2 regions of the Serratia sp. OS31 genome follow, and region 2 is predicted to be linked to the other one. Evidence: predicted binding sites of a transcription regulator. Region 2 holds the regulator's gene; the other holds the start of a gene.
The links. The regulator sigma-54, encoded in region 2, starts transcription at its own class of promoters, with help from an activator protein. The targets are predictions, from matches to a motif close to GTTGGCACANNTTTCGCTNT.
Positions count from the first base shown of each region.

Region 1: the regulator sigma-54 is predicted to act here: its motif matches at 2,327-2,346, upstream of H5P17_RS01070 (circularly permuted type 2 ATP-grasp protein).

Region 1 covers NZ_JACJFQ010000001.1:232,269-237,643, forward strand. Annotated here, with positions in the region: gene H5P17_RS01065 (non-ribosomal peptide synthetase) at 1-2,136, shown strand, start outside; gene H5P17_RS01070 (circularly permuted type 2 ATP-grasp protein) at 2,382-3,818, shown strand; gene H5P17_RS01075 (alpha-E domain-containing protein) at 3,812-4,741, shown strand; gene H5P17_RS01080 (transglutaminase family protein) at 4,738-5,375, shown strand, end outside.
Region 2 covers NZ_JACJFQ010000006.1:124,253-129,627, forward strand. Annotated here, with positions in the region: gene kdsC (3-deoxy-manno-octulosonate-8-phosphatase KdsC) at 1-341, shown strand, start outside; gene lptC (LPS export ABC transporter periplasmic protein LptC) at 338-916, shown strand; gene lptA (lipopolysaccharide ABC transporter substrate-binding protein LptA) at 885-1,424, shown strand; gene lptB (LPS export ABC transporter ATP-binding protein) at 1,431-2,156, shown strand; gene rpoN (RNA polymerase factor sigma-54) at 2,207-3,640, shown strand; gene hpf (ribosome hibernation promoting factor) at 3,664-3,951, shown strand; gene ptsN (PTS IIA-like nitrogen regulatory protein PtsN) at 4,110-4,571, shown strand; gene rapZ (RNase adapter RapZ) at 4,703-5,375, shown strand, end outside.

The DNA of each region.
Region 1 (5,375 bases), on a different contig from region 2:
GTGGATTACTACGGCCCCACTGAAGCGACCATCTTCGCCACTTGGAATCGGGTCACTTGTGCAACACAAAACTCGGCCGCGACTATCGGTCGACCGGTGGCAGACACCGATATTTTCATTCTCGACGATCATCTGCAACCGGTGAGTGGCCAACAGGCTGGCGAGCTTTATATCAGTGGCCGTTGCCTGGCTCGTGGTTACCTGAATGACCCACAGCTCACCGCAGAAAAGTTTATTACCCCGGTGCATTTTGCCGGTAAACGCCTCTACCGCAGCGGCGATCGGGCACGCTGGCTACCGGATCAACGCATTCAATATCTTGGGCGTCTAGACGACCAGATCAAAATCCGCGGTAACCGCGTGGAACTGGGCGAAATAGAAAGCGTTATGGTGCAGGTTGCGGGAGTGAAGGCGGCTGTCGCTATCGCCATCCAACCCCAGGATCCTGCAAACAAACAGATTGTGGCGTTTCTGGCGGCTGACAATGACGACGGAGAGTTGGTCGAACGTGTGAAGCAGCAGCTGAAAGAAATGTTACCTTCATACTTCCTGCCCGCCAGCTTCCTGGTGATGGAACGCATGCCGATCAATGCCAATGGTAAAACCGATAAGGCCGCGCTGTTGGCCCTTTCCCGCACGGATCAGTCTCCGACAGCAGAGACGCTGACCGGCAGCCGGGAGATCATTGCCGCTATTTGGAGCCAGGTATTGGGGACGACGAATATCCGCGCCGAAGACAACTTTTTCGACATCGGCGGCCATTCACTGCTGGCAGCAAAGCTGGCGACGGCCATCGATAACAAAATCGGAGTCAAAGTCTATGTGCGCGATATTTATGAATATCCGACGATAAACCGTCTGTCGCAGGCGCTGGATGAACGCAGCGGCCATGCACTGCCGACGGTGGACAGCGAACCGGTACGTGCTCTGCAAGACGACGTTTGGCTGCCTGCAGATATCACCATCAACCCGGATTATGATGTGCGACAGGTCAGCGACCCCAAAGCCATTTTGCTCACCGGCGCCACCGGATTTGTCGGTGCGCATCTGCTGGCAGAGTTGCTCGTCACAACCCGTGCCGAGTTGTATTGCCTGGTGCGGCAGCGCAGCCGGATATCCCCGCAGCAACGACTCAACGAGATCCTGAATCGCTATCAGATTACTTTATCCGCCGAGCAGTACGCGCGCGTCCATCTGATCCCCGGCGACGTGGCCGAACACGATTTCGCCCTGTCACCTGAGCACTTCCGTGAACTCAGCCAGCGGATCGATATCATTTATCATTCGGCGAGTGCGGTGAACTTTATCCAGCCCTATTCTTATATGAAACGCGATAATGTGCAGGGTCTGCGCGAAATCATTCGTTTTGCCGCGTACCGACGCACCAAACCACTGATGTTGATGTCGACGATTTCGGTCTACAGCTGGGGGCACTTGCATACCGGCAAACGGGTGATGCTGGAAAGTGACGACATAGATCAGAACCTGCCGGCGGTGATCACCGATATCGGCTACGTCCGCAGCAAATGGGTAATGGAGAAAATTGCCGATCTGGCGGCATCGCAAGGCTTGCCGCTAATGACCTTCCGTCTGGGGTACGCCACCTTCCACAGCCGAACCGGCGTCAGCGCCAGCTACCAATGGTGGGGACGGCTAGTCAAAACCTGTATCACCAGCGGCACCCTGCCGGTGTTGCAAGACCTGCGCGAGGGCCTGACGACGGTGGACTATATGACCCAATCCATTGCCCATATCACTCGCAACCCTCAGGCGTTAGGGAAGAAATTCAACCTGATCCACCAGCACCAGAATAACCTGACGCTGCAAGCCTTCTTCAGCCTGCTGGAGCGCGAGTGTGGCCACCGTTTCCGACAGCTGCCTTTCGACCAATGGCGAGCACAGTGGGAACACGACGCTAATGCACCGCTCTACCCGTTGCTCAGCCTGTTCAGGGACAATATGGTGAATGGGCAATCGACAGTGCAGCTCTACCAAAATACCTACCAATGGGATTGCAGCAACCTGCAGCATTTCCTGCGGCACAGCGGGATCGAAGAACCGCGGTTTACCCGGCAAATGCTACTGAATTATCTGCGGCAGTCTATCGGCACTTCGCAGCAAGCATTGCAGGTATAAATGCCAGGGCGGGTCATCAGGGCCCGCCAGCGTCCTTTGCCCGGTGAGTTGCGCCATCACTGCTCATAGCCAACCCACACACGCCGCGGTTTTGCCCCGTTTTAAGGCAGCGTCCGCTTTGGTTGCACCCAAAGCGGGCCATTTCCTGCCGCGAGCCGGCGTTTTCGCGCCATTTTCGCCCCTTTATCACCTTGGCACATTTTATGCTGGTTCTGTATACAGCCTGCAATGTCGACGAGGTGATGATGCTAAATATCGATCTGTCTGCTTCACCGTTTTTTGATGAGATGCTTCTGGCTGAGGGTAAGCACCGGGGTCACTACGAGGCTTACTGGCATTGGCTGCAACAGGCTGACCAAAAGGCCGTTCAACGCAAGAGGGAAGAGGCTGCACTGCTGTTTCACCGGGTGGGAATTACCTTTAACGTTTATGGCGAGGATGACGGCGCTGAGCGTTTGATTCCGTTCGACAGCGTACCGCGCATCATACCCGCCGGCGAATGGGCGATGCTCGATCGCGGTATCCGCCAGCGTGTCCAGGCGCTTAACGCCTTTCTGCACGATATTTACCATCAACAACACATTCTGAAAGCCGGGATCATTCCGGCGGAGCAGGTGCTGGCCAACGACCAATATCAACCCTGCATGCAAGGGGTAGATCTGCACCGCAATATTTACGCGCACATTGTTGGCGTGGATATGGTGCGCAACGGTGACGGCCAGTATTACGTGCTGGAAGACAACCTGCGCACCCCGTCCGGCGTTTCCTATATGCTGGAAAACCGCAAAATGATGATGCGCCTGTACCCGGAGCTGTTCGCTCAGCAACGCATCGCGCCGGTGGAGCGCTACCCGTCGCACCTGCTGCAAACCCTGCGTGAAAGCTCGCCGATTAACGATCCCACCGTGGTGGTGCTGACGCCGGGCCGCTTCAACAGCGCCTACTTCGAACACAGTTTCCTGGCGCAGCAGATGGGGGTTGAACTGGTGGAAAGCGCCGATCTGTTCGTCAAGGACGGGGCGGTCTTTATGCGCACCACCGCCGGGCCTTGCAAGGTGGATGTGATCTACCGCCGGGTGGACGACGCCTTCCTCGATCCGCTGGCGTTCCGTCCGGATTCGATGCTCGGCGTGCCGGGGCTGCTGTCGGTATACCGTGCCGGCAACGTGGTGCTGGCCAACGCCATCGGCACCGGCGTGGCCGACGACAAGTCAATTTATCCGTACGTGCCGGACATGGTGCGTTTCTACCTGCAGGAAGAGCCGATCCTCAATAACGTGCCTACCTGGCAATGCCGCCACAAGAATGAACTGTCGTACGTGCTGGCGAACCTGGAACAGATGGTGGTGAAGGAGGTGCACGGCGCCGGTGGCTACGGCATGCTGATCGGCCCGGCGGCGACCAAGGACCAAATCGCTCACTTCCGCAGCCTGCTGCTGGCCAAGCCGCATAACTACATTGCGCAAAATACGCTGGCGCTGTCGACCTGCCCGACCTTCGTCAACGACGGCCTGGCGCCGCGACATATCGATTTGCGGCCGTTCGCCCTCAGCGGCGCGGAAATCCGCCTGGTGCCCGGCGGCCTGACGCGCGTGGCGCTGGCGCAAGGCTCGCTGGTGGTCAACTCGTCGCAAGGCGGGGGAACCAAGGATACCTGGGTGTTGGAGGACGACGCATGCTGAGCCGAACTGCCAGTGAACTCTATTGGATGGCCCGCTACCTGGAGCGGGCGGAAAGCATCGCCCGGGTGCTCGACGTCACCAACAAGCTGTCGATGATGCCGATCCGCGACAGCGAGGATCAGGATCTGCAGGTACCGCTCAATCTGACCAGTACCGGGCAGCTGTATGCCGCCGCCTACCCCGACCTGACGATGGCCAATCTGGTGAGCTTTTTTGCGCTCGACAGCCGCAACCACAGCAGTATTTACAGCTGTCTGCAGATGGGCTGGAACAACGCCCATGCGGTGCGCGGCAGCCTGTCTTCCGAGGTCTGGGAATGCATCAACGCCACCTGGATCGAAATGAAGCTGATCCGCCGTCAGGGCATAGGGTCGGTGGGCGCGGATGGCTTTTTCGACTGGGTGAAGGAACGTTCTCACCTGTTTCGCGGCGCGATGTTCGGCACCTTGCTGCGCAGCGACGCCATGTGCTTTATCCGCCTCGGCACCCTGCTGGAGCGTGCTGACGGCACTGCCCGTCTGTTAGGGGTCAAGAACTCGCTGATGGACAGCGACGGCGATCCGGTGCGCGAGTATTACCGCATGGACACGCTGTTGCGGGCAGTGAGCGCACGCGAAGCCTACCACAGCATCTACAAGCAGCAGCTCAGTCGGGACACCATTGCCGAACTGATGATCCTGCGTAATGAAATCCCCCGCTCCCTGCTGGCCTGCGTCGGCGATATGGTGCAGCAACTGGAGCAAATTGGCGGCAACAGTGCCAATCAACCGCGCCGGCTGGCGCATACGCTGCACGCCGAGCTGCGCTTTAGCAGCATGAAAGACCTGAACAAGGTCGGGCTGAATGACTGGCTGGACGCGTTTCTCGGCCAGATTGGCGGCATCGCGGAGAGCATCCATCACACTTATCTGGAGGCGCAATGAAACTGAACATTGAGCACAACACCCACTACACCTATGCCCAGCAGGTGCAGCGCAGCACTCAGTACCTGCGCCTGACGCCGCAGGATTCGGAACACCAGCGCATCATTTCATGGCAGTTGACGCTGCCGGAAGATGCGGTGTGTACCACCGATGCCTTTGGCAACGTGCTGCACGTGCTGACGCTGGATCACCCGCATCAGGCCATCACCATTCAGGCCCACGGCGTGGTGGAGATTGAAGATGGCGCAGAGGATCAGGTGATGGGGCACTTGTCGCCGCTGGTGTTCCTGCGCCACAGCCCGCTGACCCAACCCGACAGCGCGATCCAGGCATTCGCCCTGCGCTACTACCAACCGCAGGCGGTGCTGGACGGGCTGGAAAATCTGATGGGCGAGCTGTTGCTCAAAATGCCGTACACCCCGGGCTCGACCAGCGTCACCGACAGCGCGGCCCAGGCATTCGCGACCGGCACCGGCGTCTGTCAGGATCATACCCACGTATTTTTGGCCTGTTGCCGCAGCCTGAACATTCCGGCGCGCTATGTCAGCGGCTATCTTTACAGCGAGGATTCCGCCCACGTCGCCACTCACGCCTGGGCCGAAGCCTGGGTCGACGACCGCTGGCACAGCTTTGA
Region 2 (5,375 bases):
CCGGTCGCTCCGCCAAGCTGTTGGAAGACCGGGCTAAAACGCTCGGCATCACGCACCTTTATCAAGGGCAATCCGATAAGCTTTTGGCCTTCCGCGAACTGTTGGATACACTGTCGCTGACGGCAGATCAGGTCGCCTATATCGGCGACGACCTGATCGACTGGCCGGTGATGGCGCAGGTTGGCCTGGCGGTCGCGGTGGCAGATGCGCACCCGCTGCTGACGCCACGGGCCCATTATGTTACCCGCATTGCCGGCGGCCGCGGTGCGGTACGTGAGCTGTGCGACATTATTCTTTTGGCTCAAAACAAGCTGGAAGACGCCAAAGGGCTATCGATATGAGTAAAACCAAACTTTGGATCACCGTGCTGCTGGCGGTGATCGCACTGGCGCTGATTGGCTGGAACATGACGGATTTCAGTGATGATACGGCTCCGGGGCCGGTGAACAGCCAGGACCCGACTTATCAGAGCCAGCATACGGTCACCATAGTGTACAATCCGACCGGCAAGCTGAGTTACAAGCTGGTGGCGGAAGACGTGAAGTACTATACAGCCGATGAATTAAGCTGGTTCACCCAACCGGTGATGACGCTGTTTGATGAAAACGCGGTGGCCACCTGGTCAGTTCGCGCCGACCGCGCCAAACTGACTAAAGACCGGATGCTGTATCTTTACGGCCACGTCGAGGTGAACAGCCTGACCACCACGTCGCAGCTGGAAAAAATTAAAACAGACAATGCTCAGGTGAACCTGGTGACCCAGGATGTGGCTTCGGATGACGAAGTGACGCTCTACGGGACGAACTTCACCTCTAACGGCATGAAAATGCGTGGGAACCTGCGGGCCAAGACCGCTGAGCTGATTGATAAGGTTAAGACCAACTATGAAATTCAAAACCAACAAACCAAGCCGTAATCTGTTAATCGGCAGCTTGATTTTGGCCGCCAGCGCCCCCGCATGGGCGCTGAAGTCCGACTCCAATCAGCCGGTGAGCATCGACTCGCTGAAACAGTCTCTGGACATGCAGAGCAACGTCAGCACCTTTACTGATAACGTGGTGATCAAACAAGGCACCATCGATATCAAAGCGGACAAAGTCGTGGTCACCCGCCCGGGCGGCGATCAGAACAAAACTTATATTGAAGCCTTTGGCAACCCGGTCACCTTCTATCAGATGCAAGACAGCGGCAAGCCGGTGAAAGGCCATGCTCAGAAGGTGCGTTACGATGTGGCGTCTCAGTTGGTGACCCTGACCGGGAACGCCTATCTGGAACAGCTCGACAGCAACGTCAAGGGCGATCGCATCACCTACCTGGTGCAACAGCAGCAAATGCAGGCGTTTAGCGATAAAGGCAAACGCGTGACTACGGTTCTGGTACCGTCGCAGTTGCAAGACAAAAACGGGCAAAACAAGAGTAACTAATCACTTATGGCTACACTCATCGCAGAAAACCTGGCGAAAGCCTACAAGGGCCGCAAAGTCGTTGAAGACGTCAGCCTGAAAGTGAAATCCGGCGAAATCGTCGGCCTGCTGGGGCCAAACGGCGCCGGCAAGACCACCACTTTCTACATGGTGGTCGGTATCGTTCAGCGTGACGCCGGGCGTATCGTGATTGACGAAGAAGACATCAGCCTGCTGCCGCTGCACGCCCGTGCGCGTCGTGGCATCGGCTATCTGCCGCAGGAAGCCTCGATCTTCCGCCGTCTGAGCGTTTACGACAACCTGATGGCAGTGCTGGAGATCCGTGACGATCTCAGCAGCGAACAGCGGGCGGACCGTGCGGTAGAGCTGATGGAAGAGTTCCATATCTCCCACCTGCGCGACAACCTGGGCCAGGCGCTGTCCGGTGGCGAACGTCGCCGCGTGGAGATCGCCCGTGCGCTGGCGGCTAACCCGAAATTCATCCTGCTGGATGAACCCTTCGCCGGGGTTGACCCGATTTCCGTTATCGACATTAAAAAAATTATCGAGCACTTGCGTGACAGCGGCCTGGGCGTGCTGATCACCGACCACAACGTGCGCGAAACGCTGGACGTGTGTGAACGCGCCTATATCGTCAGCCAGGGCAAACTGATTGCTCACGGCACGCCTGATGCTATTCTGGCCGATGAGCAGGTAAAACGCGTTTATCTGGGCGAAGAATTCCGCCTCTGAGTGCCGGCGCGTCCTGATGGACGACTGTTAACGGAAGTAGACTGAAGAATATGAAGCAAGGTTTGCAACTCAGGTTTAGCCAACAACTGGCCATGACCCCCCAGCTCCAGCAGGCCATACGCCTGCTGCAGTTGTCCACGCTTGAGCTCCAGCAGGAGATACAGCTGGCGTTAGAGAGCAATCCACTGCTTGAACAAACCGATTTGCACGAAGAAATCGACGCTAAAGAGACCACCGAAACCGAAGGTTTGGACACCCGGGAGGCGCTGGAGCAAAAGGACATGCCCGAAGAGCTGCCGCTGGACGCCACCTGGGACGAGATCTATACCGCCGGCACTCCGTCAGGGACCCGCACCGATTACAGTGACGATGAACTGCCGGTGTATCAGGGCGAAACCACCCAAACCCTGCAGGATTACCTGATGTGGCAGGTGGATCTGACGCCGTTTTCCGATACCGATGCCGCCATCGCCACCTCAATCGTCGACGCCGTCGATGACACCGGCTATCTCACCGTGCCGCTGGAAGACATTCTGGAGAGCATCGGTGACGAGAATGTGACAATGGACGAAGTCGAAGCGGTATTGAAGCGCGTGCAGCGGTTTGATCCGGTTGGCGTCGCGGCGCGCGACCTGCGCGATTGTCTGCTGGTCCAGCTTTCCCAGTATGCCAAAGACACCCCTTACCTCGCAGAAGCACGCCTGATCATCAGCGAACATCTGGACCTGTTGGCGAACCACGACTTTCGCAGCCTGATGCGAACAACGCGCTCAAAAGAAGATACACTGAAAGAAGCGATGCTGCTGATCCAGTCACTCGATCCGCGTCCAGGCCAGTCGATCAACACCGGCGAATCTGAGTACGTGATCCCGGACGTGCTGGTACGCAAAGTGCAGGATGTGTGGACGGTCGAGCTCAACAGCGACAGCATCCCAAGGCTGAAGATAAACCAGCAGTATGCCGCACTGGGCAACACTGCGCGTAACGACAGCGACGGTCAGTACATCCGCAGCAATCTGCAGGAAGCGAAATGGCTGATCAAGAGCCTGGAAAGCCGCAACGACACCCTGCTGAAAGTTTCGCGCTGCATCGTCGAGCAGCAGCAGGCGTTCTTTGAGCAAGGCGCGGAATTTATGAAGCCCATGGTGCTGGCGGATATCGCTCAGGCCGTGGAGATGCATGAATCGACAATTTCACGCGTGACCACGCAGAAGTTTTTGCACAGTCCGCGCGGCATTTTCGAATTGAAGTATTTCTTCTCAAGCCACGTGAATACCGACAGCGGAGGCGAAGCTTCCTCTACGGCGATCCGCGCGGTGGTGAAGAAATTGATTGCGGCGGAAAACCCCGCCAAACCGCTCAGCGACAGCAAGCTGGCCACCCTGCTCTCCGATCAGGGGATCATCGTGGCACGGCGTACCGTCGCCAAGTACCGAGAGTCTTTGTCCATCCCGCCGTCCAACCAGCGTAAACAGTTGGTTTGACCTCTATTGAGAAGGAAGACACTATGCAGCTCAACATTACCGGACACCACATCGAAATCACCGAACCCTTGCGTGAGTTCGTGAACACCAAGTTCGCCAAACTCGAACAGTATTTTGACCGCATAAATCAGGTGTATGTCGTGCTTAGTGTGGAAAAAGTGCAGCAGATTGCGGAAGCGACGGTGCACGTGAATGGAGGCGAGTTGCACGCCACCTCGGAAGACGAGAACATGTATGCGGCAATTGATACCCTGATCGACAAACTGGCGCGTCAATTGAACAAACATAAAGACAAACTGAAACAACACTGACATTCTGGGCCGTTTCCGTCAGCGGGTACGGCTCAAACGTAGCCTCGGCCATCGGCGCGTTACCTGTTTGGGTACGCGCCGATAAGCCATCAGGGTTAAACAAGGCGAAAAATCACCTCACAAGCCTGCTTGCTGGTGTGGTTTTAAGTGAAGATGAGATGAACAACGAAACAATGCAGTTAAGCTCGGTATTAAATATCGAGTGCACCAGAAGCTCTGTACATTGCACCAGCAAGAAGCGGGCTTTGGAAATTATTAGCGAACTGGCCGCCAAACAGCTCAACCTGTCACCCCAGGTGGTGTTTGACGCGGTTCTCACCCGCGAGCGCATGGGCAGCACCGGTATCGGCAACGGTATCGCCATTCCCCATGGCAAACTGGAAGAGGACACACTGCGGGCCGTTGGCGTGTTTATTCGTCTCGACCAACCTATCGCCTTCGACGCCATTGATAACCAGCCGGTCGATCTGCTGTTCGCCCTGCTGGTGCCGGCCGACCAATGTAAAACCCATTTGCATACCCTGTCTCTGGTCGCCAAGCGTCTGGCCGACAAAACAGTATGCCGTCGCCTGCGCGCGGCGCAAAGTGACGAAGAGCTTTACCAAATCATCACCGAGTAACGCCCGGCTGGCGTGACTTCCAGCCCGGATAACGATACTGTTTAGCCATGATGGATTCCGGTTCAGGCCGGAATAATAAAGTTTCTAACGGTGGCGATAGACGCCGCCGAGATGCCAGGGGGAGTTGCCACATGGTGCTGATGATTGTCAGCGGCCGTTCCGGTTCAGGGAAATCCGTCGCCTTGCGGGCGCTGGAAGACATGGGTTTTTACTGCGTTGATAACCTGCCCGTGGTACTGCTGCCGCAGCTTGCCAATACGCTGGCGGAACGCAACAGCTCCGCGGCGGTAAGCATCGACGTGCGTAACATGCCGGAATCGCCGGAAGTGTTTGAATATGCGATGACCCAACTGCCGGACAGCTTTTCGCCGCAGTTGCTGTTCCTCGACGCTGACCGTAACACACTGATCCGCCGTTACAGTGATACTCGCCGCTTACACCCGCTGTCCAGCAAGAACCTGTCGCTGGAAAGCGCCATCGACGAAGAAAGCGATCTGCTTGAGCCGCTGCGTTCACGGGCCGATCTGATCATCGACACCTCGGAAATGTCGGTGCATGAACTGGCCGAAATGCTGCGTACCCGTTTACTGGGCAAACGCGAGCGCGAACTGACCATGGTGTTTGAATCCTTCGGCTTTAAACACGGCATCCCGATCGACGCCGATTACGTGTTCGACGTGCGTTTCCTGCCGAACCCACACTGGGACCCTAAACTTCGCCCGATGACCGGCCTGGATAAACCCGTCGCCTCATTCCTCGATCGCCACACTGAAGTGCACAACTTTATCTACCAGACCCGCAGCT